DNA from 2 places in the Streptomyces sp. ATLC9 genome. Region 2 is predicted to be linked to the other one. Evidence: predicted binding sites of a transcription regulator. Region 2 holds the regulator's gene; the other holds the start of a gene.
The links. Region 2 encodes HrcA, which represses chaperone genes, less so after heat shock. Its sites were predicted from a motif close to TTNGCACTCNGNNNNNCNGAGTGCNAA; they were not measured.
Positions count from the first base shown of each region.

Region 1: the regulator HrcA is predicted to act here: its motif matches at 6,938-6,964, upstream of groES (co-chaperone GroES).

Region 1 covers NZ_JBXUOY010000069.1:8,811-18,383, reverse strand. The annotation lists gene tsaE (tRNA (adenosine(37)-N6)-threonylcarbamoyltransferase complex ATPase subunit type 1 TsaE) at 1-375, shown strand, start outside; gene AC2CJA_RS10490 (hypothetical protein) at 637-762, shown strand; gene AC2CJA_RS10485 (DUF6328 family protein) at 812-1,426, opposite strand; gene AC2CJA_RS10480 (hypothetical protein) at 1,548-2,150, opposite strand; gene tsaB (tRNA (adenosine(37)-N6)-threonylcarbamoyltransferase complex dimerization subunit type 1 TsaB) at 2,313-3,017, shown strand; gene rimI (ribosomal protein S18-alanine N-acetyltransferase) at 3,050-3,589, shown strand; gene tsaD (tRNA (adenosine(37)-N6)-threonylcarbamoyltransferase complex transferase subunit TsaD) at 3,582-4,685, shown strand; gene AC2CJA_RS10460 (hypothetical protein) at 4,682-4,945, shown strand; gene AC2CJA_RS10455 (class I SAM-dependent methyltransferase) at 5,511-6,713, opposite strand; gene AC2CJA_RS10450 (hypothetical protein) at 6,726-6,854, opposite strand; gene groES (co-chaperone GroES) at 7,113-7,424, shown strand; gene groL (chaperonin GroEL) at 7,531-9,150, shown strand; gene AC2CJA_RS10435 (SDR family NAD(P)-dependent oxidoreductase) at 9,299-9,573, opposite strand, start outside.
Region 2 covers NZ_JBXUOY010000025.1:21,925-31,497, reverse strand. The annotation lists gene AC2CJA_RS04960 (AMP-dependent synthetase/ligase) at 1-1,202, shown strand, start outside; gene AC2CJA_RS04955 (SAM-dependent methyltransferase) at 1,300-2,133, opposite strand; gene hemW (radical SAM family heme chaperone HemW) at 2,305-3,537, opposite strand; gene AC2CJA_RS04945 (DUF3097 domain-containing protein) at 3,599-4,468, opposite strand; gene AC2CJA_RS04940 (MBL fold metallo-hydrolase) at 4,544-5,209, opposite strand; gene hrcA (heat-inducible transcriptional repressor HrcA) at 5,438-6,454, shown strand; gene dnaJ (molecular chaperone DnaJ) at 6,455-7,582, shown strand; gene AC2CJA_RS04925 (16S rRNA (uracil(1498)-N(3))-methyltransferase) at 7,695-8,444, shown strand; gene AC2CJA_RS04920 (histidine triad nucleotide-binding protein) at 8,522-8,896, shown strand; gene AC2CJA_RS04915 (ribonuclease Z) at 8,902-9,573, shown strand, end outside.

The DNA of each region.
Region 1 (9,573 bases), on a different contig from region 2:
GGGGAGGGGCTGGACGTGCGCGGCGCGGTCACCTCGCCCACCTTCGTCATCGCCCGGGTCCACCCTCCGCTCGGTGACGGGCCCGCACTGGTGCACGTGGACGCCTACCGGCTCGGCGGCGGTCTGGAGGAGATGGAGGACCTGGACCTCGACGTCTCGCTGCCGGAGTCGGTGGTGGTCGTGGAGTGGGGCGAGGGGAAGGTCGAGGAACTGTCGGAGGACCGGCTGCACGTGGTCATCGAGCGGTCCGTGGGAGCGGCGGACGCGGACGCGGCCCCCGGTGAGGACGCGCGGACGGTGACGGTGACCGGCGTCGGCGGGCGCTGGTCGGGGCAGGACCTGTCCGCCCTCGCCGGGCCGGGGGAGGGCGCGTAGCGGGCCGGGGCCCGCAGGCACCGCACCTCGCCCGGTGCACGCCGCGTCCCGGGTTCCGACACCGTGTCGGCAAGATGTTGCGCGCGGTGCCCCCGGCGTGTTCACATGGAGGCCGGAAGGAGTGGTTAGGTACGCCTTACCACTCCCGCCCCATGAGCCACGGGAGGACCCATGGAGGCAGGGAAGCGAGAGCCCGGGACGGCCGAGCGGAACGCGCGCGCCGGTACGTCCGGGCGACCGGCGGGCGCCGGAGCGGTACCGATGCGCGATCTGCTGGCCTCGTGCGCCGCGGCCGACGCGGTCTCCACACCGCCGGCCATCGAGAGCCGCGCCACTCCCGGGGAGCCCCCGGAGGACGGCGAGGGCCCCCGGGCCGAGGCGGCCTGAGGGCCCGTACGGAACCGGAGGGTGCCGGAGGGCGCCGCTCCCGCCGGCGCTAGGAGCGTTGCTTCCACCCCTCCCGCTCCTCCTGCCTCGGCCCGACACGGCGCGCCCAGGCCGGCAGCAGGAACCAGGCGCCCACGAACCACATGAACAGCGCGCCGACGATCCACCAGGCCATGCCGTTGTCCAGCACCACGCGCAGGATCAGCAGCAGTGCGCAGGTGACCGTGCACAGCAGCAGGACCAGCCCGGTGACGGTGAGGCGGGCGGCCCACTCCACCGTCTGCGGCTTCATCCGGTGGCCGGTGACGAAGCGGTGCAGGGCCACCGGGGCGATCAGCGTGCCGGTCGCGGCCGAGCCGAGGACGACGGTGACGACGTAGATGTTGCGGTCCACGGGCCCCAGTTCGGTGAACCGCTCGGTGAAGGCGACACTCAGCAGGAAGCCGAGCAGGATCTGGATGCCCATCTGGGCGACCCTGACCTCCTGCAGCAGCTCCGTCCACCGCCGGTCGGCCCGCTCCTTCTCGGTCTCCCGGCGCTCCTCCCGGGCCTCCCGGGCCGACTCGTCCGCCCGCCGGGCGGCCCGCGCCGCCCGGTCCCCGGCGTCCCCGGACCGCCGCCCGCCGCTGTTCCTGTCCGCCGTCATGTCCGTCCCCGGTGTCATGCCACCGCCCCTTCTCCAGCGCCCGTCCGCCTGTTCCCCATCTGTTCGAATCGGAGGAGGGCAAACGTGGATGCGGATCCGGCGGAGCGGGGCCTCCCGGCGCGTGCGGGGCCGCGGGGGATCAGGGAACGACGACGACCTCCGTACCGGCCGTGGCGAACCGCCACATCGCCTCGCCGTCCGCGGCCTCGGAGCGGATGCCGCCCGTGCCCTCCTTCGGCGGCCCCTCGGGCAGCGAGCCGTCCACGGCGGCACTGAAGCCCACCACGACCCCCTCCACCTGGGTGAACAGCACCACATGGGCGACGGGTACCCCGTCGGACCCGGTGACGCGCTCGGTGCGGCCGCTCTCGCTCACCGTGTACTCGCCCGGCAGCGGGTCCACCGCACCGGGGACGACGCGGTAGGTCCGGGTGACCCGCTCGTTCGCGCCCACCAGCCAGACCCGGTCGCCGCGCAGGGAGTACACGACGCGCTCACCGGCGCCGGAGCCGGCCGGCGGTGCGGGCTCCTCGCGCTCCTTCGGCTTCCCGCGGTCCTCGCCGGCCCCGGCGTCCTTCCGCGCGGCGCCCGGGGAGGGGGAGGCCGACGCGGCGGCCCCGCGTTCGCCGGGGGGCCCGTGCCGGTCCTGCGCGGCGGACGCCTGGTAGGCCAGGAAGCCGACGACGGCGAGCGCCGCCGCGGTCAGCCCGGCCACGAACGTACCCGCGCTGCTCCGTGCCACCGTCTCGCCCGCCTCCGGTAATCGCCGCTTCCCCGCCGGTCCCGGCCCCGTGCCGGAGCTCCGGCGGACCGGTGTGATCGTAGGTCCGACGGTAGCAGTCGGTAGCGGCCGCCGTACCGCGGGCGGGCACCGGCGGCCCGCGGCGCGCCGTAGGCTGAGAGCGTGCTCCTGCTCGCTCTGGATACCGCAACCCCCGCCGTCACCGTCGCCCTGCACGACGGGACGAGGACCCTCGCAGCCGCCGACGAGGTGGACGCCCGCCGCCACGGCGAACTGCTGCTCCCGGCCGTCGACCGCGTCCTGGCCGAGGCCGGCGCCGCGCTCGGCGATGTGACCGGCATCGTCGTCGGCGTCGGTCCCGGCCCGTACACCGGCCTGCGGGTCGGCCTGATGACGGCGACGACCGTCGGAGCCGCCCGCGGCATCCCCGTCCACGGCCTGTGCACGCTGGACGGCATCGCCCACGCCGCCGGGGAGGCCGGACTGGAGGGCCCCTTCGTCGTCGCCACCGACGCCCGCCGCAAGGAGGTGTACTGGGCGCGCTACTCCGACGCCCGCACCCGCCTCGGGGACCCGGCCGTGGACCGCCCGGCCGACATCGCCGAGCTGGTCGCCGGCGTCCCCGCGGTGGGCATGGGGGCCCGGCTGTACGCGGACATCTTCACCGGCGTACGCGACGACCTGCCCGAGCACGTCTCGGCGGCCGCGCTGGCGGCGCTGGCGGCCGAGCGGCTCGCGGCCGGCTCCGGTGACGGCGGGAGCGGTAGCGGCGGGGAGGCCGGGGGCTTCCTGCCGCCGCTGCCGCTGTACCTGCGGCGCCCGGACGCGCGGGTGCCGGCCAACTACAAGGTGGTCACGCCCCGGTGACCGCGCCCGCCGAGCGGCCCGCCCTGCGCGAGATGCGCTGGTGGGACATCGAACCGGTGCTGGAACTGGAACGGGAGCTGTTCCCCCACGACGCCTGGTCGCCCGCCCTGTTCTGGTCCGAACTCGCCCGCGCACGCGGCCCGCACGCCATCCGCCGCTACCTCCTGGCCGAGGACGGCGCGGGCCGCGTCGTCGGCTACGGCGGACTCGCCGCCGCGGGCGGCACCGGGGACGTCCAGACGATCGCCGCCGCCCGCGACCACTGGGGCACCGGGCTCGGCGCCCGGCTGCTCACCGCGCTGCTCGCCGCCGCCACCGACTTCGGGTGCCACGAGGTCCTGCTGGAGGTCCGGGTGGACAACGACCGTGCCCGGCGCCTGTACGAGCGCTTCGGCTTCGAGACCGTCGGCCTGCGCCGCGGCTACTACCAGCCCGGGAACGTGGACGCCCTCGTGATGCGCCGCCCGGCCGGCCCCGTGCCGGGCCCCGAGCGGGACCCCGCCCCGGACCCCGCCCCGGACCCCGCCCCCGACACCGCGACGGAACACCAAGGAACGACGACCCATGGCTGACGAACCCCTGGTCCTCGGCATCGAGACCTCCTGCGACGAGACCGGCGTGGGCATCGTGCGCGGGCACACGCTGCTCGCCGACGCGGTGGCCTCCAGCGTGGACGAGCACGCCCGGTACGGCGGCGTGGTGCCCGAGGTCGCCAGCCGCGCCCATCTGGAGGCGATGATCCCCACCATCCGGCGCGCCCTGAAGGACGCCGGCGTCGCCGCGAGCGACCTCGACGGCGTCGCCGTCACCGCCGGCCCCGGCCTGGCCGGCGCGCTGCTGGTGGGCGTCTCGGCGGCCAAGGCGTACGCGTACGCGCTGGGCAAACCGCTGTACGGCGTCAACCACCTCGCCTCGCACATCTGCGTCGACCAGCTCGAACACGGCGCGCTGCCCGAGCCGACCATGGCGCTGCTGGTCTCCGGCGGCCACTCCTCGCTGCTGCTGTCCTCCGACATCACCTCCGACGTGCGCCCGCTGGGCGCCACCATCGACGACGCGGCGGGCGAGGCGTTCGACAAGGTCGCCCGGGTGCTGAACCTCGGCTTCCCCGGCGGGCCCGTCATCGACCGCTACGCCCGCGAGGGCGACCCGGACGCCATCGCCTTCCCGCGCGGGCTGACCGGACCGCGCGACGCGCCCTACGACTTCTCCTTCTCCGGTCTGAAGACCGCCGTCGCCCGATGGATCGAGGCGAAGCGGAGCGCGGGCGAGGAGGTGCCGGTCGCCGACGTCGCCGCCTCCTTCCAGGAGGCGGTCACCGACGTGCTGACCCGCAAGGCGGTGCGCGCCTGCCGGGAGGAGGGGGTGGAACACCTGATGATCGGCGGCGGCGTCGCGGCCAACTCGCGGCTGCGCGCGATGGCCCGGGCGCGCTGCGAGGCGGCCGGCATCACTCTGCGGGTGCCGCGCCCGAAGCTGTGCACCGACAACGGCGCGATGGTCGCGGCCCTGGGCGCCGAGATGGTCGCCCGCGACCGGGCCCCCTCCGACTGGGACCTGTCGGCCGACTCCTCCCTGCCGGTCACCGAACCGCACGTCCCGGGCGCCTCGCACGGGCACGCCCACGACCACGTACACGAGACGAGCGCGGAGAACCTCTACTCATGACCGTCGCCCTGATGTGGGAGGCCCGCGCGGCGGACGGCCGCGGCGCCGAACTGCTGGAGTGGACCCGCGCCCAGGCGCTCGCCCCCGCGCCCCCGCGCCGCGAGACCTTCACCGCCCCGGCCGACCGCGTCCTGGTCATCACCTGGTGGGACGCGCCCTACGACGCCGACCTCCCCGAACTCCCCTCACCGCCGCGGGAGTTGCTCCACCGCCCGGTCCACCGCTGGCGCTTCGAGAGCGCGGACGCCGACGTGTCCTGACCGGCCGCGCGGCCTCAGCCCTCCAGCAGCGGGGCGGTGTCCAGCGCCGGGTAGGGCCGGGCAGGGGGAGGGGGCGGCCGGGATCCGCCTCGACCCGTGTCGCGTAGCGGGCCTCGGCCGGGTCCTCCTCCCGCACCGGGTCGGAGAAGGCGTACGCCTTGTTCTCCTGCCGGTGGACCAGCACGTAGACCGGTACCCCGGCGGCGGCGTAGCCGCGGTACTCCGGTCCGATGCCGGCCAGCCGGAAACCGGCCGAGCGCAGCTGGAGGCAGAACTCGGTCGCGGCGTCGTTGTGGTGGTCGTCGGGCTGCGGTGCCACGATCACCGTCCCCCCGGCGTACTCGGCCCGAATCGGCGCGTCTGCGGCCTTTTCGAACGCGATCAGCAGATCGATGGGGTCCTGCGGCCCGTTCACCGGTTCGGTGATGGGATCGGCGGCCATGGCTGTCCCCCCGTGTCGCTGATGTCAGGCTACGCCGCACCGGGTGCCCCGCGAGCGATTGTTCGCCGGCCCGTGCGCCACCCGGACCGGAACGCGTGACCGTCACCCGTACGGGTGTCCCCGTCAGCGGAGCGGGTGGCCCAGGAGCATCGTCGGGGCGCCCGCGGCGCGGGTGAGGAGGACCGTGGCCGAATGCGGGCCGGACGGCTTCACCTTCCGGCGCAACTCCTCCGGTTCGACCGCCGAGCCGCGCTTCTTGACCGTCAGCGTCCCGACGCCGCGCTCGCGCAGCAGCGCCTTCAGCCGCTTGACGTTGAAGGGGAGGGTGTCGGTGATCTCGTACGCGGTCGCGTACGGCGTCGGGCGGTGTTCGTCGGAGGTGACGTAGGCGATGGTCGGGTCGACCAGGCGTCCGCCGACCAGTCCGGCCACCTCCGCGACCAGGTGCGCCCGGATCACCGCGCCGTCCGGCTCGTACAGATAGCGGCCGACGGGGCCGCAGGGGGGATCCGGCAGGCCGGCGGAGTCCAGGACGCGGGGGCCGGGCAGCAGGGTGGCGCGTACCCGGGGCGCCCCGCGCGAGGCGGCGCCGAACCACAGCACGGCCTCCTTCACGTCCCCGCCGTCGGAGATCCACTCCGCCGCCGCGCCCTCCGGTACCGCCTCGTGCGGGATGCCGGGGGCCACCTTCAGCGCGGCGAGCGGGGCGCGCCGGGCGGCCTCCACCGCCCGGGAAAGCGGTGGCGAGTACGCCTCGGGGTCGAAGATCCGGCCGCGTCCGCCGCGGCGGGCCGGATCGGCGAAGACGGCGTCGAAGCCGGACGCGTCCACCTCCGTCACGTCCGCGCAGCGCACCTCGATGCGGTCGGACAGGCCCAGCGCCCCGGCGTTGGCGCGGGCGACGGCGCAGGCCAGCGGGGAGCGGTCGACGGCCAGGACCTCGATCCCGGCGCGGGCCAGCGCGATGGCGTCACCGCCGTTGCCGCAGCACAGGTCGGCCAGCCGCCGCACCCCGAGGGCGGCGAAGCGGCCGGCGCGGTACGCGGCCACGCTCGCGCGGGTGGCCTGCTCCACGCCGTCGGGGGTGAAGTACATCCGCGCCGCGTCGTCGGCCCCGAACTTCGCCGCCGCCCGCTGCCGCAGCCGGGCCTGGGCGATGGCCGCCGAGACCAGCCCGGCCGGGTGGTCGCGGCGCAGCCGGGTGGCGACGGCCAGCTCCCGCCCGGGGTCGTAGGACCGAAGCTCCGCCAGCAGGGCCTGCCCCTCGTCGGTCAGCAGGCGCTGGAAGGCGGAGAGGGGGTCGCCGAGGGCCGGGTTGGTGCTCACCTCACCGGCCCGTCACCGCGGCGCGCGGTACAACGCGGTCAGCTCGAAGCGCGGGGCGTCCGGCGGCAGCCGGTCCGGGTCGTCGGCGGTCCAGCCGCCGGGCGGCGGGTGAAACCAGTCGGGCAGGGGCTCTGCGGTCATCGGCGGTACTCCTTGACGGGCGGGCGCCTGTGACGCGGTACGGGGTCAGCGTACCGGCGTACCGGCGCGCAACGCGCCGTGCGCTGGCACTCCAGTTGACTGAGTGCTAACACCGTCATAGTCTCAGCTTTGGCACTCCCCCATGGAGAGTGCCAACTCAAGCGACGGGCAGATCCGGCACCCGCGACGACGGATCTACCAGGTCGCCACCCCAGACATCCAAACCCCGCCGAGATCTCCGAAGGGGGAGGTCGGATCGTGACGACCGCCACCAGCTCCAAGGTTGCCATCAAGCCGCTCGAGGACCGCATCGTGGTCCAGCCGCTCGACGCCGAGCAGACCACGGCTTCCGGCCTGGTCATCCCGGACACCGCGAAGGAGAAGCCCCAGGAGGGCACCGTCCTCGCCGTCGGTCCGGGCCGCTTCGAGGACGGCAACCGCCTGCCGCTCGACGTCAAGGTCGGCGACACCGTGCTGTACAGCAAGTACGGCGGCACCGAGGTGAAGTACAACAACGAGGAGTACCTCGTCCTCTCGGCGCGCGACGTTCTCGCGATCATCGAGAAGTAAGCACCGCGAAGACTGCCTGTGATCCGCGCCCTGGTACCCGCGTCCGAGACGTCCGGGGCCGGGGCGCGGTTCCTTTGACGAGGACTCCGAGAGGACCCAAGCAACCATGGCGAAGATCCTGAAGTTCGACGAGGACGCCCGTCGCGCCCTCGAGCGCGGTGTCAACAAGCTCGCCGACACCGTGAAGGTGACGATCGGCCCCAGGGGCCGCAACGTCGTCATCGACAAGAAGTTCGGCGCCCCGACCATCACCAACGACGGCGTCACCATCGCCCGCGAGGTCGAGGTCGAGGACCCGTACGAGAACCTGGGCGCCCAGCTCGTGAAGGAGGTGGCGACCAAGACCAACGACATCGCGGGTGACGGCACCACCACCGCCACCGTGCTGGCCCAGGCGCTGGTCCGCGAGGGCCTGCGCAACGTCGCCGCCGGCGCCTCCCCGGCCGCCCTGAAGAAGGGCATCGACGCCGCGGTCAAGGCCGTCTCCGACGACCTGCTGGCCACCGCGCGCCCGATCGACGAGAAGTCCGACATCGCCGCCGTGGCCGCGCTGTCCGCCCAGGACAAGCAGGTCGGCGAGCTGATCGCCGAGGCGATGGACAAGGTCGGCAAGGACGGCGTCATCACCGTCGAGGAGTCCAACACCTTCGGTCTGGAGCTGGACTTCACCGAGGGCATGGCCTTCGACAAGGGCTACCTGTCGCCCTACATGGTCACCGACCAGGAGCGCATGGAGGCCGTCCTCGACGACCCGTACATCCTGATCCACCAGGGCAAGATCTCCTCCATCCAGGACCTGCTGCCCCTGCTGGAGAAGGTCATCCAGACCAACAGCTCCAAGCCGCTGCTGATCATCGCCGAGGACGTCGAGGGCGAGGCCCTCTCCACGCTGGTGGTCAACAAGATCCGCGGCACCTTCAACGCGGTGGCCGTCAAGGCCCCGGGCTTCGGAGACCGCCGCAAGGCGATGCTCGGCGACATGGCGACGCTGACCGGCGCCACCGTCATCGCCGAGGAGGTCGGCCTCAAGCTCGACCAGGCCGGTCTGGACGTGCTGGGTACCGCCCGCCGCGTGACCGTCACCAAGGACGACACCACCATCGTCGACGGCGGCGGCAAGGCCGACGACGTGCAGGGCCGTGTCGCGCAGATCAAGGCCGAGATCGAGACCACCGACTCCGACTGGGACCGCGAGAAGCTCCAGGAGCGCCTCGCGAAGCTGGCCGGCGGCGTGTGCGTGATCCGCGTGGGCGCGGCCACCGAGGTCGAGCTCAAGGAGAAGAAGCACCGTCTGGAGGACGCCATCTCCGCGACCCGCGCCGCGGTCGAGGAGGGCATCGTCTCCGGTGGCGGCTCCGCGCTGGTCCACGCCTCCAAGGTGCTGGGCGACAGCCTGGGCAAGGAGGGCGACGAGGCCACCGGTGTCGCGGTCGTCCGCCGGTCCCTGGTCGAGCCGATGCGCTGGATCGCCGAGAACGCCGGCCTGGAGGGCTACGTCATCACCTCCAAGGTCGCCGAGCTGGAGAAGGGCCACGGCTTCAACGCCGCGACCGGCGAGTACGTCGACCTGGTCAAGGCCGGCGTCATCGACCCGGTCAAGGTCACCCGCTCCGCCCTGGAGAACGCCGCCTCCATCGCGTCGCTGCTGCTGACGACCGAGACCCTGGTCGTCGAGAAGCCGGCCGAGGAGGAGCCGGAGGCCGCCGGCCACGGTCACGCCCACTGAGGCACGGGCTCCCGCGGCACCGCCCGCCGGTACGACGAGGCCCGGCTCCCCGGCCCACAGGGGGCCGGGCCTCGTCGCTTCCGCGTGCGGGACGGTAACGGGGGCCGGGGCGAGGACCGGGGCGGCCGTAAGGGCGGCAGTGCCCGCCTCACCTCGGACTGAAGCGCCCGGTGGTGGAGGAGGCGCGCGAGACCAGACCGCGCGGCGCGAGCCGGGCCAGGCCCAGCAGCGCCTTGTAGCGCGGGTCCGGGACGGACAGCGTCTTCCCCCTGGCCAGGTCCTCCAGCGCGGCGTCCACCACCCGGTCGGCGTTCAGCCACATCCAGCCCGGCACGCTCTGTGCCGACATCCCCGCGCGCCGGTGGAACTCGGTGCGCACGAAACCCGGGCACAGCGCCATCAGCCGCACCCCCGACGCCCCCA
Region 2 (9,573 bases):
CCATCGCCGCGACGGAGCTGGTCCGCGCCGACGACGTGCAGTACCTGTGGCTGCCGCTGGCACACGTGTTCGGCAAGGTGCTCACCGCGGCCCAGATCGAGGTCGGCCACGTCACCGCCGTGGACGGCCGGGTCGACAAGATCATCGAGAATCTTCCGGTCGTGCGTCCCACCTACATGGCCGCCGTCCCCCGGATCTTCGAGAAGGTCTACAACGGGGTCGCGGCCAAGGCGCGGGCGGGCGGCGGAGCCAAGTACAGGATCTTCAAGTGGGCGGCCGGGGTCGCGCGCGAGTACGCCAAGGTCACCCAGGACAACTTCCGCCGCACCGGCACGGCCTCCGCCCCCGCCGGCCTGAGAGTGAAGCACGCGGTGGCCGACAGGCTCGTCTACGCCAAGCTCCGCGAGGCCTTCGGCGGAAGACTGCGCGCCTGCGTCTCGGGCTCCGCCGCCCTGGCCCCGGAGATCGGCTACTTCTTCGCCGGCGCCGGCGTCCACATCCTGGAGGGCTACGGCCTCACCGAGTCCAGCGCCGCCAGCTTCGTCAACCCCGGCGAGGCGTACCGCACCGGCACGGTCGGCAAGCCGCTGCCCGGCACCGAGGTGCGCATCGCCGAGGACGGCGAGATCCTGCTGCGCGGCCCCGGCATCATGCAGGGCTACCACAGGCTGCCGGAGAAGACCGCCGAGGTCCTGGAGGAGGACGGCTGGTTCCACACCGGCGACATCGGCGAGCTGTCGGAGGACGGCTACCTGCGGATCACCGACCGCAAGAAGGACCTGATCAAGACCTCGGGCGGCAAGTACATCGCCCCGGCCGAGGTCGAGGGGCAGTTCAAGGCGGTCTGCCCCTACGTCTCCAACATCCTGGTGCACGGCGCCGACCGCAACTACTGCACCGCGCTCATCGCGCTCGACGAGCCCACCATCATGGGCTGGGCCGAGGAGCAGGGAATGGGTGGCAGGAGCTACGCGGAGGTCGTCGGCTCCGAAGAGGTGCACAAGCTCGTCGACGGCTACGTCCAGCGCCTCAACGAAGGCCTCCAGCGCTGGCAGACGATCAAGAAGTTCCGGATCCTGCCGCGTGACCTGGACATCGAGCACGGGGAGCTCACCCCGAGTCTGAAGCTGAAGCGGCCCGCGGTGGAGAAGAAGTTCGGCCACCTGATCGAGGAGATGTACGGGGGCGCCCGAGAGGGGTGAGCCCGGGGCCCGGAACGGGCCGGAAAGAGCCGGAACGGGCCGGGGGCGCCGCACCGCGGGAGCCCCCGGCCTTCCCCTCCGAGTCCCGGGCGGGCCGTCAGGGCTTGCGCCCCACGCCGCAGAAGGCGTCGACCTCCTCCTCATCCTCCCCGGGCCCGCCTTCCCGCGCCGGGCCGGGCCGCCAGCGGTTGCACGGCACCACCCCGGGCTCCACCAGTTCCAGGCCGTCGAAGAAGGCGGCGATCCGCTCGGGGGTGCGCAGGACGAGCGGTGCGTTGCCGGAGGAGTTCCACACCTCCACGATCCTGTCCGACCGCTCGCCGTGGATGACGTTGGTGCCGTCGTACAGCACCAGATGGCTGCCCGGCGGCAGGGCCTCCACCAGCCGGCGCACGATGCCGTACGCCTCGTCGTCGTCGGTGACGAACTCCATGATGCCCATCAGCAGCAGGGCGACGGGCCGGGTGAGGTCCAGCGTCGCCGCGGCGCCCCGGAGGATCGCCTCGGGGTCGCGCAGATCGGCGTGGATGTACTCGGTCACGCCCTCGGGCGAGCCGGTGAGCAGGGCACGGGCGTGGGCCAGCACCAGGGGGTCGTTGTCGACGTAGACGACGCGCGACTCGGGGGCCAGCCGCTGCGCGATCTCGTGGGTGTTGTCCACGGTGGGCAGTCCGGTGCCGACATCCAGGAACTGGCGGACGCCGGCCTCGGCGACCAGGTACCGCACGGTCCGGCCGAGGAGGGCCCGGGAGGCGCGGGCCAGCCGGGGCACGTCGGGGAGGATCGCCGTGATCTGGTCTCCGACCGCGCGGTCGACCTCGTAGTTGTCCTTCCCTCCCAGCCAGTAGTTCCAGATCCGCGCCACGTGCGACACCGTGGTGTCGATCACGGGCGGCGCCTGCGGTTCGGGTGCGGGCGGGTGGTCGCTCACGGGAGGGGCCCTCCTGTCACGGATCACAGCGGTGGTCGTCGCACAACGTAACCCAACTGCCCCCGGGGGAAAGGGGGTTGGCGCCGGAACGGCGCGGCGGCAGGAGCCCCCCCGCGGAGGCTCCGGCGCGGTCCGCGCGACCCGGCTCCGCGCGGTGGGGCGAGGACGCCGCTAGTCCACCAGGTCGCGGACCACCGCGTCGGCCAGCAGGCGGCCACGCAGGGTCAGGGCCGCGCGCCCGCGCTCGTACGCCTCCGCGCGCAGCAGCCCGTCCGCCAGCGCCCGCTCGGCGGCGCGGGCCCCGGCCGGGGCCAGGACGCCCAGCGGTACGCCGTCCACCAGCCGCAGCTCCAGCAGGACGCGCTCCACGCGCCGGTCCCCGTCGTCCAGCACCTCGCGGCCCACACCCGGTGAACGGCCCTCGGCGAGCGCCTGGGCGTACGCGCCGGGGTGCTTGGCGTTCCACCAGCGCACTCCGCCGACGTGGCTGTGCGCCCCCGGACCGGCCCCCCACCAGTCGGCGCCCGTCCAGTACAGCTCGTTGTGGCGGCAGCGGGCGGCCTCCGCCGACGCCCAGTTGGACACCTCGTACCAGTCGAGACCGGCCGCCGACAGCATCTCCTCGGCGATCAGGTAGCGGTCGGCGTGCACGTCGTCGTCCGTCACCGGCACCTCGCCGCGCCGGATGCGGGAGGCAAGCCGCGTGCCCTCCTCCACGATCAGCGCGTACGCCGAGACGTGGTCGGGGCCGGCACCGAGAGCGGCCTCCAGCGAGGCCCGCCAGTCGTCGTCGCTCTCGCCCGGGGTGCCGTAGATCAGGTCCAGGTTGACGTGCTCGAAGCCCGCCGCGCGGGCCTCGGCCACGCACGCCTCGGGGCGGCCGGGGGTGTGGGTGCGGTCCAGCACGGACAGCACGTGGCGCCGGGCACTCTGCATGCCGAAGGAGATCCGGTTGAAGCCCGCCTCGCGCAGCTCGGCCAGGTAGGCCGGGCCGACGGACTCCGGATTGGCCTCCGTGGTGACCTCGGCGCCTTCCGCCAGCCCGAACTCCTCACGGACCACGGCCAGCATCCGCCCCAGGCCGGCGGCGGGCAGCAGGGTGGGGGTGCCGCCGCCGACGAAGACCGTCTCCACCGGCCGGGGGTCGTCGCCGAGGACCTTGCGCGCCAGCCGCACCTCCTCGGCCAGCGTCTCCGCGTAGTTCTCCCGCGAGGCGAGCGCGCCGCCGGAGCCGCGCAGCTCGCTCGCGGTGTAGGTGTTGAAGTCGCAGTAGCCGCAGCGCGTCGCGCAGTAGGGCACGTGCAGGTAGAAGCCGAGGGGGCGCCGCGCCGCGCCGGCCAGGGCGTGCGCGGGGAGGGAACCGTCGGCGGGGACGGGCTCGCCGTCGGGCAGTGCGGAAGGCATGGGGCCCATTGTCCCGCACCCGTCCCACACCCGGCCCGGACCGGTCCCCGCCCCCGAAGGCTCAGGGACCGGCCGGTCCGCCCGCCGGCCCGCCCACCGTGACGTGGTCGATCAGCCGCTCGACCGGGCCGAGCAGCCCCGGCTCCAGATCCGTGTAGTCGCGCACGCTCCCCAGGATCCGCTTCCACGCCGCGCCGGTGTTCTCCGGCCAGCCCAGCGCCCGGCACACCCCCGTCTTCCAGTCCCGGCCGCGCGGCACCCGGGGCCATGCGCCGATGCCCAGCGCGGACGGCTTCACCGCCTCCCAGACATCGATGTACGGGTGGCCGACGACCAGCACGTTCTCACCGGTGACCTCGGCGGCGATCCGGGACTCCTTGGAACCGGGCACCAGATGGTCCACCAGCACCCCCAGCCGGGCCTCGGGAGTGGGGCCGAAGGCCTCCACGACCGCCTGGAGGCCGTCCACGCCCTCCAGGTACTCCACGACCACGCCCTCGATCCGCAGATCGTCGCCCCAGACCTTCTCCACCAGCTCCGCGTCGTGGCGCCCCTCGACGTAGATGCGCCCCGCCCGCGCCACCCGCGCGCGGGCGCCCGGCACCGCCACCGACCCCGAGGGCGTGCGCAGGGGCGCCACCGGAGCGGGCGGGGCCACCGCCCGCGGCCGGACGAGGGTGACGGCCCTGCCCTCCAGCAGGAAGCCGCGCGGCTCCATCGGGAAGACCCGGCACTTGCCGAAGCGGTCCTCCAGCGTGACGGTGAAACCCTGCGCCGTCCTCTCGCAGCGCACCACTGCCCCGCAGAAGCCGGTCGTGACCTCCTCCACCACCAGATCCGGCTCGGCGGGCACCTCGGGCGCGGGCCCGTGGCCGCCGGAGGTCCGCTTCCACGGAGGGGTCAGGTCGGGGCCGTACCGTCTGCTGCGCATGCGGTCATTGTGTTACGTGATCCCCACCGTGAAACCTGGGACGGGGCCCCTCCGCGGAACCCGCCGCGGCGTCCGTCACACCGTGCCGAAGCGCTCCGCCAGCGCGTCGCGCTGGGCGCGGACGAAGGCGGCGTCCACCACCGCCCCGTGGCCCGGCACGTACCGCGCGTCCTCGCCGCCCAGGGCGAGCAGCCGGTCCAGCGCGGCCGGCCAGTGGACGGGGTGGGAGTCCGGCCCCGCCTGCGGCTCGCCGGACTCCTCCACCAGGTCACCGCAGAAGACCACGTCCGGCCCGCCCGGCACGCCGGGGACCACGACGGCCAGGTCGTGGGCGGTGTGCGCCGGACCGACGTTGGCCAGGAGCGCCTCCCGGCCGCCCAGCCGGACGGTCAGCTCGCCGGCCACCCGGTGGTGCGGGTGGACGAGCACGTCGACCGCCTCGGCCGCCTCCCGCGGGTCCACGCCGTGCCGCACGGCGTCCTGGCGCAACTCGTCCTTCGAGTGGACCAGCAGGTCCTCGATCCCCACCGCCCCGTAGACCTCCACCCCGGCGAAGGCCGAGGCGCCCAGGACGTGGTCGAAGTGCGGATGAGTCAGCGCCACGTGGGTCACCGGCAGCCCGAAGCGATCGTGCAGGTACCGCCGGACGCGCGCGCCGTCACCCAGCGTCGCGCCCGTGTCGACCACCAGTACCCCGGTCCCGCCCGCGACGGCCCCGACCGTCTCGTCCCAGCCGGGCATGCGGCGGCGTACGACTCCGGGCGACAGCTCTTCCCAATCGGTCTCCACACCGCGACGCTAGCGCCATCACGCGGGCGGTGCCCGCCGGGATGTGGTGCGGATCGCCCTTCCGGTCGGCGCCCGCCCTTGCCCTGGCCGTGGTCACCGGCCCTACACTGGCACAGGGTGACTGGCACTCACCGGTTGAGAGTGCCAGGGACGAGACGGCCGGACGGGAGGTGTGCCCAGATGCTCAGTGAACGCAGACTCGAAGTCCTGCGCGCCATCGTCCAGGACTACGTGGGCACGCAGGAGCCGGTGGGTTCCAAGGCGCTGACCGAGCGGCACAACCTCCAGGTCTCCCCGGCCACCGTGCGCAACGACATGGCGGCCCTGGAGGACGAGGGGTACATCGCCCAGCCGCACACCAGCGCCGGCCGTGTGCCCACAGACAAGGGCTACCGCCTGTTCGTCGACAGGCTGGCGGGCGTCAAGCCGCTGTCCAAGCCGGAGCGCCGGGCGATCCAGAGCTTCCTGGAGGACGCCGTCGACCTCGACGACGTCGTCAGCCGCACCGTGCGGCTGCTGGCCCAGCTCACCCGGCAGGTCGCCGTCGTCCAGTACCCCTCGCTGACCCGCTCGACCGTCCGCCACGTCGAACTGCTGCTCCTGGCCCCCGCGCGTCTGATGCTCGTACTGATCACGGACACCGGGCGGGTCGAGCAGCGGGTGGTGGACTGCCCGGCGCCCGTCTCCGAGTCGTCCCTGGCCGATCTGCGCGCCCGGCTCAACAGCCGGGTCGTCGGCGAGCGCTTCTCCGAGGTGCCCGGGCTGGTGCAGGACCTGCCGGAGTCCTTCGACTCCGAGGACCGCGGCACGGTCTCGACGGTGCTCGCCACCCTCCTGGAGACACTGGTGGAGGAGACCGAGGAGCGGCTGATGATCGGCGGCACCGCCAATCTCACCCGCTTCGTGCACGACTTCCCGCTGACCATCCGGCCGGTGCTGGAAGCTCTGGAGGAGCAGGTCGTCCTGCTCAAGCTGCTGGGTGAGGCGAAGGACCCGGGCATGACGGTGCGAATCGGCCATGAGAACGTTCACGAGGGACTGACCTCCACGTCGGTCGTCTCGGTCGGTTACGGTTCGGGAGACGAGGCGGTCGCCAAGCTCGGTGTGGTCGGGCCGACCCGCATGGACTACCCCGGAACGATGGGAGCGGTACGCGCAGTGGCACGTTACGTCGGACAGATTCTCGCGGAGTCGTAAGTGGCAACCGACTACTACGCGGTCCTGGGCGTGCAGCGCGATGCCTCGCAGGACGAGATCAAGAAGGCCTTCCGCAGGCTCGCGCGCGAACTGCACCCTGACGTCAACCCGGATCCGAAGACGCAGGAGCGGTTCAAGGAGATCAACACCGCCTACGAGGTGCTCTCCGACCCGCAGAAGAAGCAGATGTACGACCTCGGCGGCGATCCCGCGGGCGGCGCGGGCCGGGGCGGCGGGTTCGGCGGGGGCTTCGGCAACTTCTCCGACATCATGGACGCCTTCTTCGGCGCCGCCTCCCAGCGCGGGCCGAGGTCCCGCACCCGGCGCGGCCAGGACGCCATGATCCGGCTCGACATCGAGCTGGACGAGGCGGCCTTCGGCACCACCAAGGACATCCAGGTGGACACGGCGGTCGTCTGCACCACGTGCAGCGGCGAGGGGGCCGCCCCGGGCACCTCCGCGCAGACGTGCGACATGTGCCGCGGACGCGGAGAGGTCTCGCAGGTCACCCGGTCCTTCCTGGGCCAGGTCATGACCTCGCGCCCCTGCCCGCAGTGCCAGGGCTTCGGCACGGTCGTGCCCACTCCCTGCCCGGAGTGCGCGGGCGACGGCCGGGTGCGCTCGCGGCGCAACCTGACGGTGAAGATCCCGGCCGGCGTCGACAACGGCACCCGCATCCAGCTCGCCGGCGAGGGCGAGGTCGGCCCGGGCGGCGGCCCGGCGGGCGACCTGTACGTCGAGATCCACGAGGTGCCACACCCGGTCTTCCAGCGGCGCGGCGACGACCTGCACTGCACGGTCACCATCCCCATGACGGCGGCGGCGCTGGGCACCAAGGTCCCGCTGGAGACGCTGGACGGCATGGAGGAGGTCGACATCCGGCCCGGCACCCAGTCCGGCCAGTCGGTCCCGCTCCACCAGCGCGGTGTGACGCACCTGCGCGGCGGCGGCCGCGGCGACCTGGTCGTCCACGTGGAGGTCCAGACGCCGAACAAGCTGGACCCGGAGCAGGAGGAGCTGCTGCGCCGTCTGGCCAAACTGCGCGGCGAGGAGCGGCCCACGGGCCAGTTCCAGCCGGGGCAGCAGGGGTTGTTCTCGCGGCTGAAGGATGCGTTCAACGGGCGTTGAGGCGGCCGTGGGGCGGGACGGCCGGCCTCCGGAGGGCGTGGCAGGATGCCGTCATGCCCACCGAGCTGATCACCCCGGCCGCCCGGCCGGAGCGCCCCGCCCGGCGGTCCGCGTGACCGCCCCCGTCTTCCTGGCCGAGAGCGCCGTCCTGGCCGGCGCCGCCCCCGGCGCCGTGCTGGCGCTGGAGGGATCCGAGGGCCGGCACGCCGTCGCGGTACGGCGGCTGCGCGCTGGCGAGGAGGTCGTCCTCACCGACGGGGCGGGCACCGGGGCCTTCGGCACCGTCACGGCCGTCGAGGGGAAGGACCGGCTGGAGGTCGCCGTCACCGAGGTGCGTACCGAGCCGGAGCCGTGCCCGCGGATCACCGTCGTCCAGGCCCTGCCCAAGGGCGACCGCGGCGAGCTGGCCGTGGAGACGATGACGGAGACGGGCGTGGACGCGATCGTGCCCTGGTCCGCCTCGCGCTGCGTCACGCAGTGGCGGGGCGAGCGCGGGCAGAAGGCGCTGCGCAAGTGGCGTTCCACCGCGCGCGAGGCCGGCAAGCAGTCGCGCAGACTGCGTTTCCCGGAAGTCGCCGAGCCGGCCGGCACCCGGCAACTGCTCCCGCTGCTGTCGTCCGCCGCCTTCGCCGCGGTCCTCCACGAGGAGGGCTCGCTCCCACTGGCGACCGCCGAGCTGCCGGCCAGGGGTGAGCTGGTGCTCGTCGTCGGTCCGGAGGGCGGGGTCGCCCCCGAGGAACTGGAGGCGTTCGAGCGGGCCGGCGCGCGCCCGTACCGGCTGGGCCCGAGTGTGCTGCGCACCTCCACGGCGGGCACGGCGGCGGCGGCGCTGCTGCTGGGACGCACCGGCCGTTGGCCCTGATCCCCCGTGCCGCGGCCGGGGTACGATCGGCGCTGCGTGACCACCGATCGACCCACCTCACAGCGGGAGGCGCCACCGTGGCGGAGGAACCGCAGGCGGACTGCCTGTTCTGCAAGATCGTGGCGGGGGACGTCCCGGCGACGATCGTCCACGAGACCGACACCACGCTCGCCTTCCGGGACATCAACCCGCAGGCGCCCACCCATGTGCTGGTGATCCCCAAGGAGCACCACCCCGACGCCGCCGCACTGGCCGCCGCCGCCCCGCAGCTGGCCGCCGACGTGCTGCGCGCGGCGGGCGAGGTCGCCGCGCAGGAGAACATCGCCCCGCCCGGGGGCGCCACCGTCGGCTACCGGATCGTGTTCAACACCGGTGCGGGCGCCGGGCAGACCGTCTGGCACGCGCACGCCCACGTCCTGGGCGGACGCGGCCTGAACTGGCCCCCCGGATAAGTCCGTTGTCCGTACGCGAACTGGTCGTGCTGGGCACCGCCAGCCAGGTGCCCACCCGTCGGCGCAACCACAACGGCTACGTTCTGCGCTGGGACGGCGAGGCGCTGCTGTTCGACCCCGGCGAGGGCACCCAGCGCCAGATGCTCCGCGCGGGTGTGGCCGCCCACGACCTCACCCGGCTGTGCGTCACCCACTTCCACGGCGACCACAGCCTGGGCCTGGCCGGGGTCATCCAGCGCATCAACCTCGACCGGGTGCCGCACCCGGTCACGGCGCACTACCCGGCGAGCGGGCAGCGCTTCTTCGACCGCCTGCGGTACGCCACCGCCTACCGCGAGACGGCCGAACTGCGCGAGGAGCCGGTCGGTGCGGACGGCACGCTGGCCGCCACCGCCGCGTACACGCTCCAGGCGCGGCGCCTGTCCCATCCGGTGGAGTCCTACGGCTACCGCCTGGTCGAGCCCGACGGACGCCGGATGCTGCCCGAGCGGCTCGCCGCCCGCGGCATCTCGGGCCCGGACGTCGGCCGCATCCAGCGCGAGGGGGAGCTGCGCGGGGTCTCCCTGGACGAGGTGAGCGAGACCCGTCCCGGCCAGCGCTTCGCCTTCGTGATGGACACCCGGCTGTGCGACGGTGTGCACGCGCTGGCCGAGGGCTGCGACATGCTGGTCATCGAG